4 regions of the Comamonas sp. NyZ500 genome follow, and region 3 is predicted to be linked to each of the others. Evidence: predicted binding sites of a transcription regulator. Region 3 holds the regulator's gene; each other region holds the start of a gene.
What was found. The regulator sigma-54, encoded in region 3, starts transcription at its own class of promoters, with help from an activator protein. The targets are predictions, from matches to a motif close to TGGCANGNAANCTGCTTT.
Positions count from the first base shown of each region.

Region 1: the regulator sigma-54 is predicted to act here: its motif matches at 831-848, upstream of JAO85_RS00530 ([protein-PII] uridylyltransferase).
Region 2: the regulator sigma-54 is predicted to act here: its motif matches at 1,359-1,376, upstream of JAO85_RS06840 (flavin monoamine oxidase family protein).
Region 4: the regulator sigma-54 is predicted to act here: its motif matches at 1,456-1,473, upstream of hmpA (NO-inducible flavohemoprotein).

Region 1 is NZ_JAEIJE010000001.1:105,292-108,308, reverse strand. It holds gene map (type I methionyl aminopeptidase) at 1-782, shown strand, start outside; gene JAO85_RS00530 ([protein-PII] uridylyltransferase) at 972-3,017, shown strand, end outside.
Region 2 is NZ_JAEIJE010000003.1:243,725-246,741, forward strand. It holds gene JAO85_RS06835 (sensor domain-containing diguanylate cyclase) at 1-1,132, shown strand, start outside; gene JAO85_RS06840 (flavin monoamine oxidase family protein) at 1,437-3,017, shown strand, end outside.
Region 3 is NZ_JAEIJE010000003.1:438,172-441,188, reverse strand. It holds gene lptB (LPS export ABC transporter ATP-binding protein) at 1-375, shown strand, start outside; gene JAO85_RS07780 (RNA polymerase factor sigma-54) at 521-2,122, shown strand; gene JAO85_RS07775 (aspartyl/asparaginyl beta-hydroxylase domain-containing protein) at 2,312-3,017, opposite strand, start outside.
Region 4 is NZ_JAEIJE010000003.1:300,210-303,226, reverse strand. It holds gene norR (nitric oxide reductase transcriptional regulator NorR) at 1-1,362, opposite strand, end outside; gene hmpA (NO-inducible flavohemoprotein) at 1,522-2,700, shown strand; gene JAO85_RS07065 (hypothetical protein) at 2,783-3,017, opposite strand, start outside.

The sequences.
Region 1 (3,017 bases), on a different contig from region 3:
TCGAGCGCATGCGCGTTGCAGGCCGCTTTGCTTCGGATGTGCTGGACTACATCACCCCCCACATCAAGCCCGGCATCACCACCCAGCAGATCGACGATCTGTGCGCCAAGCGCATGGCCGAGCAAGGTACCAAGACGGCCTGCCTGGGCTATCAGCCTCCGGGCATGACGCCCTACCCGGCCTACGTCTGCACCTCGGTCAACCATGTGGTGTGCCACGGCATCCCCAACGACAAGCCTTTGAAGAAGGGCGATATCGTCAATGTCGACGTGACCATCATCACCGAAGACGGCTGGTTCGGCGACAACAGCCGCATGTTCATCATTGGCGAAGGCACGATTGCGGCCAAGCGTCTGTCCAAGCTGACCTTCGAGGCCATGTGGAAGGGCATTGCCCAGGTCAAGCCCGGTGCCACGCTGGGCGATATCGGCCACGCCATCCAGACCTATGCGGAGAGCAACAACCTGTCCGTGGTGCGTGAATACTGCGGCCACGGCATCGGCAAGGTGTTCCACGACGAGCCACAGGTGCTGCACTACGGCCGCCCCGGCGAAGGCGTGGTGCTGGAAGAAGGCATGGTCTTCACCATCGAGCCCATGCTGAATCTGGGCAAGCGCGACATCAAGGCCATGCCTGACGGCTGGACCGTCGTCACCAAGGACCGCAGCCTGACTGCCCAGTGGGAGCTGATGCTGGCCGTCACCAAGACCGGCTATGACGTGCTGACCTGGTCCGAGGGCTCGCCCACCCCGCCCGACTTCATCACGGCCATCCGCACCTGAGCGCACTGCTGCCGCTGACCTGCATGCCGCACCGGCCAAAGCCGGATGCGGCATATTTTTTGCTTGTAGACCTTGTGCTGCAAGCGCCATGCGCTCATCTTTTTGCCATCACAGGCCTCAAGCCCAAGTCAGTTGGGTTAAGGTGACGCTCAAGCACTTGCCCTGTTGAAACGCTTTTTTCTACTGCGCATGACCTCCTCTGCCCACTCCTACGCCAACTCTGCCGACGTCTCCGACCTCTCCTCGCTACAGGGCCTGCGCGAGCAATACCGCGAGGCCAAGGCCCGGCAGATGGACTTGCTGCGCAACCCCACGCTGGGCAGACGCAGCGTGCGCGGAGTGCTGCACCATTTCAGTGAACTGGCCGACGGTCTTCTGCGCACCCTCTGGCAGCGCGCGCAGATGCCGCAAGGCGCGGCCCTGCTGGCCGTGGGAGGCTATGGACGCGCCCAGCTCTTTCCCTACTCGGACATCGATGTGCTGGTGCTGCTGCCCCAAAGCAGTGCACAGCCGGCTGCGGAACTGGCGGCCAGCATCGAGAAGTTCATCAGCAGTTGCTGGGATGTCGGCCTGGAAATCGGCTCCAGCGTGCGCAGCATTGCCGAATGCCTGCAGGAGGCTGCGCAGGACCTGACGGTACAGACCGCCATGCTGGAGTCACGCCGCATCACCGGCAGCAAGGCCTTGTTTGCCGACTTCGAGCAGCAGTTTCGCGCGCAACTTGATCCCAAGGCTTTTGTCGAAGGCAAGCTGCTGGAGATGCGCCAGCGCCACGCCAAATATGACTTCACGCCCTATTCGCTGGAGCCCAACTGCAAGGAATCGCCCGGCGGGCTGCGCGATCTGCACACCATGCTCTGGCTGGCCAAGGCCGCTGGCTTCGGCAACAGCTGGCATGAGCTGGCCGAGCAGGACCTGATCACCCATTTCGAGGTGCAGCAGCTCGAATCCAACGAATCCCTGCTCAGCCTGATCCGTGCCCGCCTGCATGCCGCTGCCGGCCGCCACGAGGACCGGCTGGTCTTCGACCTGCAGACCGCCGTGGCCGAAGCCTTCGGTTATCGCTCCACCACGCCGGAGGGCCGCAAGCTGGCCATGCGGGCCGGCGAGACCCTGATGCGCCACTATTACTGGGCCGCCAAGGCGGTGACCCAGCTGTGCCAGATCGTGCGCATGAGCATCGAAGAGCGCCTGAACCCCGGCTCGCACGAGCTGATTCAGCTCAATGATCGCTTCTGTGAGAAGGCCGGCACCATCGAGGTGGTCAGCGACGATCTGTACGAGCGCGATCCGCATGCCATTCTCGAAACCTTTCTCATGTATGAGCAGCATGAGGGGCTGACAGGTCTGTCGACACGCACGCTGCGTGCGCTGTATGCCAGCCGCGACGTGATGGACAGCGCCTTCCGTCGCGACCCGGTCAATCGCGCCACCTTCATGAAAATCCTGCAGCAGCCGCGCGGCATCACCCATGCCATCCGGCTGATGAATCAGACCTCGGTACTGGGCCGCTATCTCTGGCCCTTCCGCCGCATCGTGGGACAGATGCAGCACGATCTGTTCCACGTCTACACCGTGGACCAGCACATACTGATGGTGCTGCGCAATGTGCGGCGCTTCTTCATGGCCGAGCATGCTCATGAGTATCCGTTCTGCTCCCAGCTCGCCGCAGGCTGGGACAAGCCCTGGATTCTGTATCTGGCTGCCATCTTCCACGATATCGGCAAGGGCCGAGGCGGCGATCACTCCGTGATCGGCGCCGTCGAAGTCAAGCGTTTTTGCCGCGCCCACCAGATCGACAAGGCCGATGCGGAGCTGGTCGAGTTTCTGGTACGCGAGCACCTGACCATGAGCCAGGTGGCCCAGAAGCAGGACTTGTCCGACCCCGATGTGATTCGTGCCTTTGCCGAACGCGTTGGCAACGAGCGCAAGCTCACTGCCTTGTACCTGCTGACGGTGGCCGACATTCGCGGCACCAGCCCCAAGGTCTGGAGTGCCTGGAAAGGCAAGCTGCTGGAAGACACCTACCGCCTGACCCTGCGTGTGCTAGGTGGTCGCGCCCCGGATGCCGCCGCCGAAATCGAAGCCCGCAAGCGTGAGGCGCTGGTGCAACTGGCCCTGTCTGCTCAACCCTTTGAGTCCCACAAGAAGCTCTGGGAGACACTGGATGTGAGCTACTTCATGCGCCATGAAGCGGCCGACATCGCCTGGCATACCCGCCATCTCTCGCGCCAT
Region 2 (3,017 bases), 190 kb from region 3:
GGCCGGCAACTACATCGTCTTTGTCTCGCAGCCCATTTTCGACCCTCAGGGCGAATTCCTGGGAGCGGTAGGCGGCAGCATCTACCTCAAGGAAGACAGCATCCTCGACACCCTGCTGGGCTCGCACTTCTACCAGGATGGCACCTATGTCTATGTGGTGGACAAGAACAAGCACATCATCTATCACCCCGACAGCCACCGTATCGGCGATCAGGTGATCAACAACGATGTCATCAACGCCGTGATCCGAGGCGAGTCGGGTACGGCGCCGGTCGTCAACAGCAAGGGCGTGGAAATGCTGGCCGGCTATGCCGTCATCCATGCCTCGGGCTGGGGCATTGTGGCCCAGCGCCCCAAGGCAGCCACGCTGGCCCCGCTCAACAAGCTGATGCGCTCCGTGCTCTACAAGACCCTGCCCATCGCCCTGCTGATGCTGGTGGTCATCTGGTGGAGCGCGCGCCGCATTGCCAGCCCGCTGCGCCAGCTCGCCAATGGCGCTCACGATATGGACAAGCCCGAGACGGCGCAGAACATCCAGGCCGTCAAGTCCTGGTACTTCGAGTCCTACGAACTCAAGAAAGCCATGCTCAAGGGCCTGGGCCTGCTGCAACGCAATATCACCAAGCTGCGCGAGGACGTGAACACCGATCCGTTGACCGGGCTGGGCAATCGCCGTCATCTGGAAGCAGCCATCAGCGCCTTTCAGACGCAAGCGCTGCCGTTCTCGGTGATTGCCATCGACATCGATCACTTCAAGCATATCAACGACGGTTTTGGCCACGATACAGGTGACGAGGTGCTCAGACAGCTCGCACGCACCATGCGCGAGGTCTCGCGTGTCGATGACCTGCCCTGCCGCGTGGGTGGCGAGGAGTTTCTGCTGCTGCTGCCCGGCACGGGGCTGGAGGCCGCCGCCCATGCCGCCGAGCGCCTGCGTCAGCTGGTCGAGAAAATGGAGATACCGCCAGTGGGCCATATCACCATCTCGCTGGGCGTGGCCCACTGGCCCGACAGCGATCCCGATATCAAGGCCGTCTTCCAGCAGGCCGATGCCATGCTCTACGCAGCCAAGCGAGGTGGACGCAATCGTGTCATGGTCAGTGAGGCCTGCGAGCCTCCCAGCGAGCTCTGAGCCCGGCAGCACCGTAGTTCCGCTCCCACACTCAAGGCGTATCCGCTGTCACAGCCGATACGCTTTTTTTGCAGCTTATTGTGTGACTCCGTTGCACCAATTTGGCCATTGACGCTTCAAATTAGTGAGCATGCACCATAAGCGTTAAAGGGATTGAGCGCAAATTGATCTGAATTTCATAACAAGTGACTGATTTCATTGAACTAATGCCTTGAGCCCTCTGACCTGGCACAGCTCTTGCTGAAAACCCTTGCCCCGCAACCCCGGATGGACAGCGGAATACACAACAGCAAAGGAATTTCAGATGCCAGAGCCAAGCAAGCATGTCAGTCGCAGACAACTGCTCTCGATGATCGGAAAGGTCGCGGGCGGCAGTGCCATGTACCAAGCCATGAGTTCACTGGGCTACGCCGCCGAGTCGCATTACAGTGGTCCGGTCAAGCTCGGCAACGCCAGACCTGGCGCGTCGGTTCTGGTGCTGGGCGCGGGCCTGGCAGGCATGGTGGCAGCCCACGAGCTGCGCGCAGCCGGCTACAAGGTGCAGTTGCTTGAATACCAGAGTCGCGCCGGCGGTCGCTGCTGGACGCTGCGCGGCGGCGATGAGTTCAGCGAACTCGACGGTACACGTCAGAAAGTGGGCTTTGCCAAGGGCAACTACTTCAACCCCGGCCCCTGGCGCGTGCCCTACCACCACCATGCGATGCTGGACTACTACAAGCGCTTCGGCATCAAGCTCGAAGCCTTCAACCAGGTCAACTACAACGCCTATCTGCACAACAGCAAGGCCCTGGCCGGCAAGCCCCAGCGCTTTCGCCATGTGCAGACCGATGTCTACGGCCATGTGGCCGAGCTGCTGTCCAAGGCTACCAATCAGGGCGCGCTGGACCAGAGCGTCAGCCGGGAAGACAAGGAACGCCTGCTGGAGAGCCTCAAGGCCTGGGGCGTGCTGGACAAGGAGTACCGCTACCGCGCCAGCAATGCGGTCAGCGATTTCCGTGGCTACGACATCGACCCCGGCGGCGGCCTGATGGCGCAGGCCAAACCTTCGACGCCCATGGGCCTGCACGAGCTGCTCGAATCCAATTTGTGGCGCCAGATGGGCGTGGGCAATATCTACGAATTCCACAGCGCCATCTTCCAGCCCGAAGGCGGCATGGACATGCTGGCCCAGGCCATGGCGCGCGATCTGGGCTCGGCCATACGCTACAACGCCAAGGTCACCAGGATCGCCCAGAACGCCAAGGGCGTGACCGTGGACTATGTGGACGCCCTCAAGCCCGGCGCCACGCAGCAGGCCCGCGCCGACTGGTGCGTGTGCACGATTCCGCTGTCCATCCTGAGCCAGATCGAAGTGCAGGCCGGCAGCGCCATGCAGAACGCGATTGCTGCCGTACCCTACGGCAGCTCCATGAAGGTCGGTCTGGAGTTCAAGCGCCGCTTCTGGGAAGAGGACGAGCGCATCTACGGCGGTATCAGCTACACCGATCTGCCGATTCAGCAGATCTCCTACCCCTCCACCGGCTATATGGGCAACGGCCCCGCCGTGCTGCTGGGCGCCTATGCCTTCGAGAACTCCAACAGCTACCGCTTCTCCTCGCTCAAGCCGGCCGAGCGCATTCGTCTGGCGCTGGAGTACGGCGCGCAGATCCATCCGCAGTACAAGCAGGAGTTCCTCAACGGTGTGTCAGTAGCCTGGCATCGCATGCCCTGGATCAATGGCTGCTTCGGCAACTGGACAGATGCGCTGCGCGAGCAGCACTACAAGGATCTGGCCCAGATCGACGGCCGCCTGGTGCTCGCGGGCGAGCATGTCTCGTACATCCCCGCCTGGCAGGAAGGTGCCGTGCTGTCTTCGCTGGACGCCATCCAGCGCCTGCACGCCAAG
Region 3 (3,017 bases):
CTCACGGGCTTGCTGCAGGAGCTGCGCGTAGAGCATCTGCGCCAGTCACCGGCGCTGGCGCTGTCCGGCGGTGAGCGCCGTCGCGTGGAAATTGCCCGCGCCCTGGCCACGCAACCGCGCTTCATTCTGCTTGACGAGCCGTTTGCCGGCATCGACCCGATCGCGGTGATCGAGATCCAGCGCATCATCGGCTTCCTCAAGGAGCGCGGCATCGGCGTGCTGATCACCGACCACAACGTGCGCGAGACGCTGGGCATCTGCGACCACGCCTTCATCATCAGCGACGGCCATGTGCTGGCCGAAGGCACGCCCGAGGAGATCGTGGAGAACGCCGATGTGCGCCGCGTCTATCTGGGCGAACATTTCAGAATGTGATGACCCCCACGCTCCCTCACTTTGTGTGGTCGCTGTCCCCGGAAGGGGCCCTGACCGGCTGCGCCGGGGTTTGCCCTGGGGCGGCCCGGCGGCAAGTCCATAGCACTGCGCGCGTTTGCGATGATTGTCTGGGAGCCGCGCCTCGATGAAGCCAGGTCTCTCGCTACGCGTTTCGCAGCATTTATCGCTTACGCCGCAGCTGCAGCAATCCATTCAGCTGCTGCAGCTCTCCACCCTGGAGCTGGCGCAGGAAGTCGAGCAGATGCTGGTCGACAACCCTTTTCTGGAACGTGCGGGCGATGAGGCAGAAACTGCGGGGGATGCTCCTGTAGATGTAGCTGCTAGCGCCAGTGAATACAGCACTTCAGATGGTATTCATGCTGAAAGAGATGCATCGCAAGCGCAACAAGCTACTGAAACGGTAGCGGAGACATCAAACCCCGAAACCCCGGAAACGCTGAACTGGGAGGCCGACGGCATGGACGGCCAGGACGGGGAATGGGGCGGCGAATCCAGCAGCGAGTGGGATACGCCCTCGGCCAGCAGCTCCACGCGCAACCGCGACGGCGATGACGAAACCGATGCCATCGATCTGGCGCGCGAGCACCAGAGCCTGACCGACTTTCTGCACCGTCAGGCGCTGAGCCTGCATCTTGGTGCGGCGGACATGGCTGCACTGCGCTTTCTCATCGAGTCGCTCAGCGACGACGGCTATCTCGAGGATTCCCTGCAGGAGTTGGCGCAGAGCCTGGCTGGCGACGACTTGGAGGAGCGCGAGGAGCTGGAGCAGCACTTTGCCATTGCGCTGAAGCTGCTGCAAAGCCTGGAGCCCGTGGGTGTGGGCGCGCGCGATCTGGCCGAGTGCCTGCAGCTGCAGCTGCGCGATCTGATCCGCACGGCCGAGGACGAGGGCACGACCGAGGCGCATATGAGCCGGCTGCTGCTGGCGCAGGCCATCTGTGCCCAGCCCATGGACCTGCTGGCGCGGCGCGATCTGCGCAAGCTCACCAGCCTGTGCGGTGCGCGAGAGGAGCAACTGCGCGAAGCCATGGCCCTGATCGCCAGGCTGGAGCCGCGTCCGGGGCGCCGCTTTGTCGACGTGGAACGCCATATCGTGGTGCCCGATGTCATCGTGCGCCCGGTGCGGTCCGGCTCGGGCCGGGTGGACTTCTCCGTGCAGCTCAACCCCGAGGTCATGCCGCGTCTGCGCGTGCACGACATCTATGCCGGCGTGCTGCGCCGCCACAAGAACAGCGACGGCCATGCGGCGCTGCAGCAGCAGCTGCAGGAGGCGCGCTGGTTCATCAAGAACATCCAGCAGCGCTTCGACACCATCTTGCGTGTTTCCGAAGCCATCGTGGAGCGGCAGAAGAACTTCTTTGTGCATGGCGAGCTGGCCATGCGCCCGCTGGTGCTGCGCGATATCGCCGACACCCTGGGCCTGCACGAGTCCACCATCAGCCGCGTGACCACGGCCAAGTACATGGCCACGCCCCAGGGCACTTTCGAGCTCAAGTATTTCTTCGGTTCGGGCCTGGGCACGGAAACCGGCGGCAGTGCTTCCAGCACGGCCGTGCGTGCGCTGATCAAGCAGTTTGTCGATGCCGAAGATGCCAGAAAGCCGCTGTCGGACGCCAAGCTGGCCGATATGCTCAAGGAGCAGGGCATCGAGTGCGCGCGCCGCACCGTTGCCAAATACCGCGAGCAGCTCAAGATACCGACGACCACGCTGCGCAAGGCGCTGTAGGGCACCGCAGAAACAAGAAAGCCGCTGATGCATCGCACAGCGGCTTTCTTGTTCTGCATTTAGGGCGGGAGCCTTGATAAGGCATTCCTCAAGCAAGGGGCAGCGAGCAAGAGCCGCCCTTGCGGCGATGCTGCCGTCCCCCTTGGGGGCGCCCGGCCAGGGGAAGGCGCGTAGCGCCTCAGGGGGTTATCAAGAAACCAACCACCAGATAAACCAGACCAGCACGCCGATCATCAGGCCGAACTTGAGGATCTTGTAGAAGGTCGGATTCCAGTCACGGAAGGCACGGCGGTACTTGCCCGCATAGAACGAGATCTTGAACAGCTTGCTGATCATGCCGCGCGGATCGCCCTCGTTGTTGGGCGAGCTGGCGGCGGCCACCACGTTCTTGCCCAGCCAGTGATTGAGCCACTGGGCAAAGCCATTGGTCATGGGGCGCTCCACATCGCAGAACAGCACGATGCGATTGCCTTCCGAGCGGTTCTCGGCCCAGTGCATAAAGGTCTCGTCGAAGATCACGCCTTCGCCTTCGCGCCAGCTATAGGGCTGGCCGTCGACCTCGATCATGCAGCGGTCGTCGTTGGGCGCCAGCACGGCCAGGTGATAGCGCAGCGAGCCCGCATAGGGGTCGCGGTGCAGATTGAGCTTGGCGCCGGGCGGCAGCTCGGCAAACATGGCGGCCTTGACGCTGGGAATCGATTTCACCAGGGCCGTGGTCTTGGGGCAAAGCTCCATGGCCGAAGGGTGAGCGTCGCCGTACCACTTGAGGTAGAAGCGCTTCCAGCCGGTCTTGAAGAAGGAGTTGAAGCCTGCGTCATCGTTATTGGCGGCGGCCTTGATCTGCATGTTCTTTTGCAGATTGACGGCTTCCTCGCGGATCTCGCGCCAGTTGGCC
Region 4 (3,017 bases), 140 kb from region 3:
GGCCCGCTCCCAGAGATCGGCAAGTCCCAGGGTCACGATGCGCAGCCTGGCTCCCGCGCGGCTGGCGCTGCCGTCATTGCGGCTCAGGGCCCTGAGCACGGCGCGGCTGATGCAGTGCTCGAGTTCGCGCACATTGCCGGGCCAGCTGCGATTGAGCAGGGCCGCCTGTGCGGCCGCATCCAGGCGCAGGCCGCCGAGCCTGAGTCTGGATCGATTCTCCTCGAGGAAATAGCCCGCCAGCTGCAGCACGTCGCTGTCGCGCTCGCGCAGCGGCGGCACGGCGAGCGGATAGACATTGAGGCGGTGATAGAAGTCCGCGCGCATGCGCCCGGCGCCGACTTCCGCAGCCAGATCGCGGTTGGTGGCGGCGATCACGCGCACATCCACATGGTGCTCCCGGTCCGAGCCCAGGCGCTGCAGCTGGCCGCTTTGCAGCACGCGCAGCAGCTTGGCCTGCACGGGCAGCGAGAGTTCGCCGACCTCGTCCAGGAACAGCGTGCCCTGATGCGCCTGCTCGAACTTGCCGCTGCGCTCGCTCAGTGCTCCCGTGAAGGCCCCGCGCACATGGCCGAACAGCTCGCTCTCGACCAGGTTGTCGGGCAGGGCCGCGCAGTTGATGCTGATCATGGGCTTGTCGGCACGGCCCGACTGCGCATGCACTGCCTGGGCCACCAGTTCCTTGCCGGTGCCGGTTTCGCCGGTGACGAGCACGCAAAGATCGCTGGCGGCAACCAGGGCAATGTCTTTCTGCAACTGGCGCATGACAGGGCTTGCACCCTGCAGTCCGCGCTCCTGCGGCGCGGCCGCTCTGGCCGAGCCGGTGGCGCCGCGCGCGAGCTGGGACAGCTGGTGCACGCGCTCGGCCGTGGCCACGGTGGCTGCGGCCAGATTGCTGAAGGCCTGCAGCATGGCCAGCGCCGCGGGGTCGGCGAACCGGCCCGGCTCCAGTGCGTCCAGCGTCAGCAGACCCCAGGGCAGGCCGCCCAGCTGCAGCACGCAGCCCATGCAGTCATGCACATGCAGCTCGCTGATGGCCTGGCCTTTGTGCGCCACCAGCCCGTCATAGGGATCGGGCAGGGGACTGTCGGGTTCGAAGCGCATGGCCTGGCCGGCCGCCAGCAACTGGGCAAAGCGCGGATGCTCGCCCAGGCGAAAGCGCCGGCCCAGCGTGTCCGGCATCAGGCCGTCGATCGCCATGGGGCGCAGCCATTCGCCTTCGAGCTTCAGCAGGGCTACGGCATCGGCGGGCAACAGATTGCGCAGTGCAGCCAGCAGACGGCGCAGACGTTCGCGCTCGGACAGGTCCTGGGCCAGATCGGCGATCAGCGGGCTGACGGCGTTGAGAATGTGAGATGTTGTCATAACGACATCGGATGGTGTCAATGAGACAGCAATTGATGGATGTCATATTGACGCATGTTTTTGCAAGCCATTGTTCTGCAATGGTCTTGTTGCTGGCACGCCGTTTGCATTTATCCGCTCAAGCCTTGCAGCTGGCAAGGCAGCAACCAGGAGATTTGCATGCTTACCGAACGTCAACGCGAGATCGTCAAGGCCACCGTACCGCTGCTGGAAACCGGCGGCGAGGCCCTGATCACGCATTTCTACCAGACCATGCTGGGTGAGTATCCCGAGGTGCGCCCGCTGTTCAACCAGGCGCACCAGCAAAGCGGTGCTCAGCCGCGAGCATTGGCACATAGCGTGCTGATGTATGCCAAGAACATCGACCGACTGGAAAACCTGGGCAATCTGCCTGCGCAAATCATCAACAAGCATGTGGCGCTGCAGGTACAGGCCGAGCATTACCCCATCGTCGGTGCCTGCCTGCTGCGCGCCATTCGCGAGGTGCTGGGGGCAGAGATCGCCACGGATGAGGTGATCGCCGCCTGGGCCGCCGCCTATCAGCAGCTGGCCGATATCCTGATCGGTGCGGAGCGCGCGGTGTACGAGCAGACTGCGGCAACCGAAGGCGGCTGGCGTGGTGCGCGTGCCTTCAAGCTGGTGCGCAAAGAGGCCGAAAGCGCCGAGATCACGTCCTTCTATCTGGAACCCGTGGACGGCGGCGCGGTGATTGCCCATCAGCCAGGCCAGTACATCGGCCTGCGCGTGGTGGTCAACGGCCTGGAGCAGCGCCGCAACTACTCGCTGTCGGCGCCTGCCAACGGCAAGAGCTATCGCATCAGCGTCAAGCGCGAGGCCGGCGGCAAGGTCTCCAACCATTTGCACGACCAGCTGCACGTGGGCGATACGCTGGAGCTGTTCCCGCCTGCCGGCCATTTCACCTTGCAGGCCAATGCCAAGCCCCTGGTGCTGATCAGCGGCGGTGTGGGCATCACGCCCACGCTGCCCATGCTGCAGGCCGCGCTGCCCACGGGGCGCGAGATCACCTTCATCCACTGCGCGCGCGATCGCGGCGTGCATGCCTTCCGCGAGAAGATCGATGCGCTGGCTAACAGCCACGAGCAGCTCACGCGCCGCTATTGCTACGACCAGGCGGACGCGGGCGACGAGGTCGATGCCCAGGGCCTGCTGAGCACCGATCGACTGGCCCAGTGGCTGCCCGAGTCGCGCGATGCCGATGTCTACTTCCTGGGCCCGCGCGGCTTCATGCGCAGTGTCAAGCAGTCGCTGCGCGAGCTGGGCGTGCCCGAGGCCCAGGTGCACTACGAGTTCTTCGGTCCTGCGGAAGCTCTGGCTTGAGCGAGCTGAATGCTATTGAATAAATAGCTTTATGCGCTTGGTGTGAAAGGGGGAGAGGCTGAACAGGCTTGAACTCAAGTCTTTAGTCTCTTCCATGCACTATGGTGTGAATGATTTCCCTGCCATCCAGGATGCGGCTGACACCATTGAACCAGCGGCAGTCGGTGTGGATGTTGGCGTAGTGATCCATCCAATCCAGCGTGATGGGTGAAATGCAGACCAGACGCTGGCTCTGCAGACCAGCATCAAACACTTGTGCGCGGAACTGGCTCAGGTTGGCGGGGCAATCCATCTCTTGAGCAAAGCACTGCCATGCA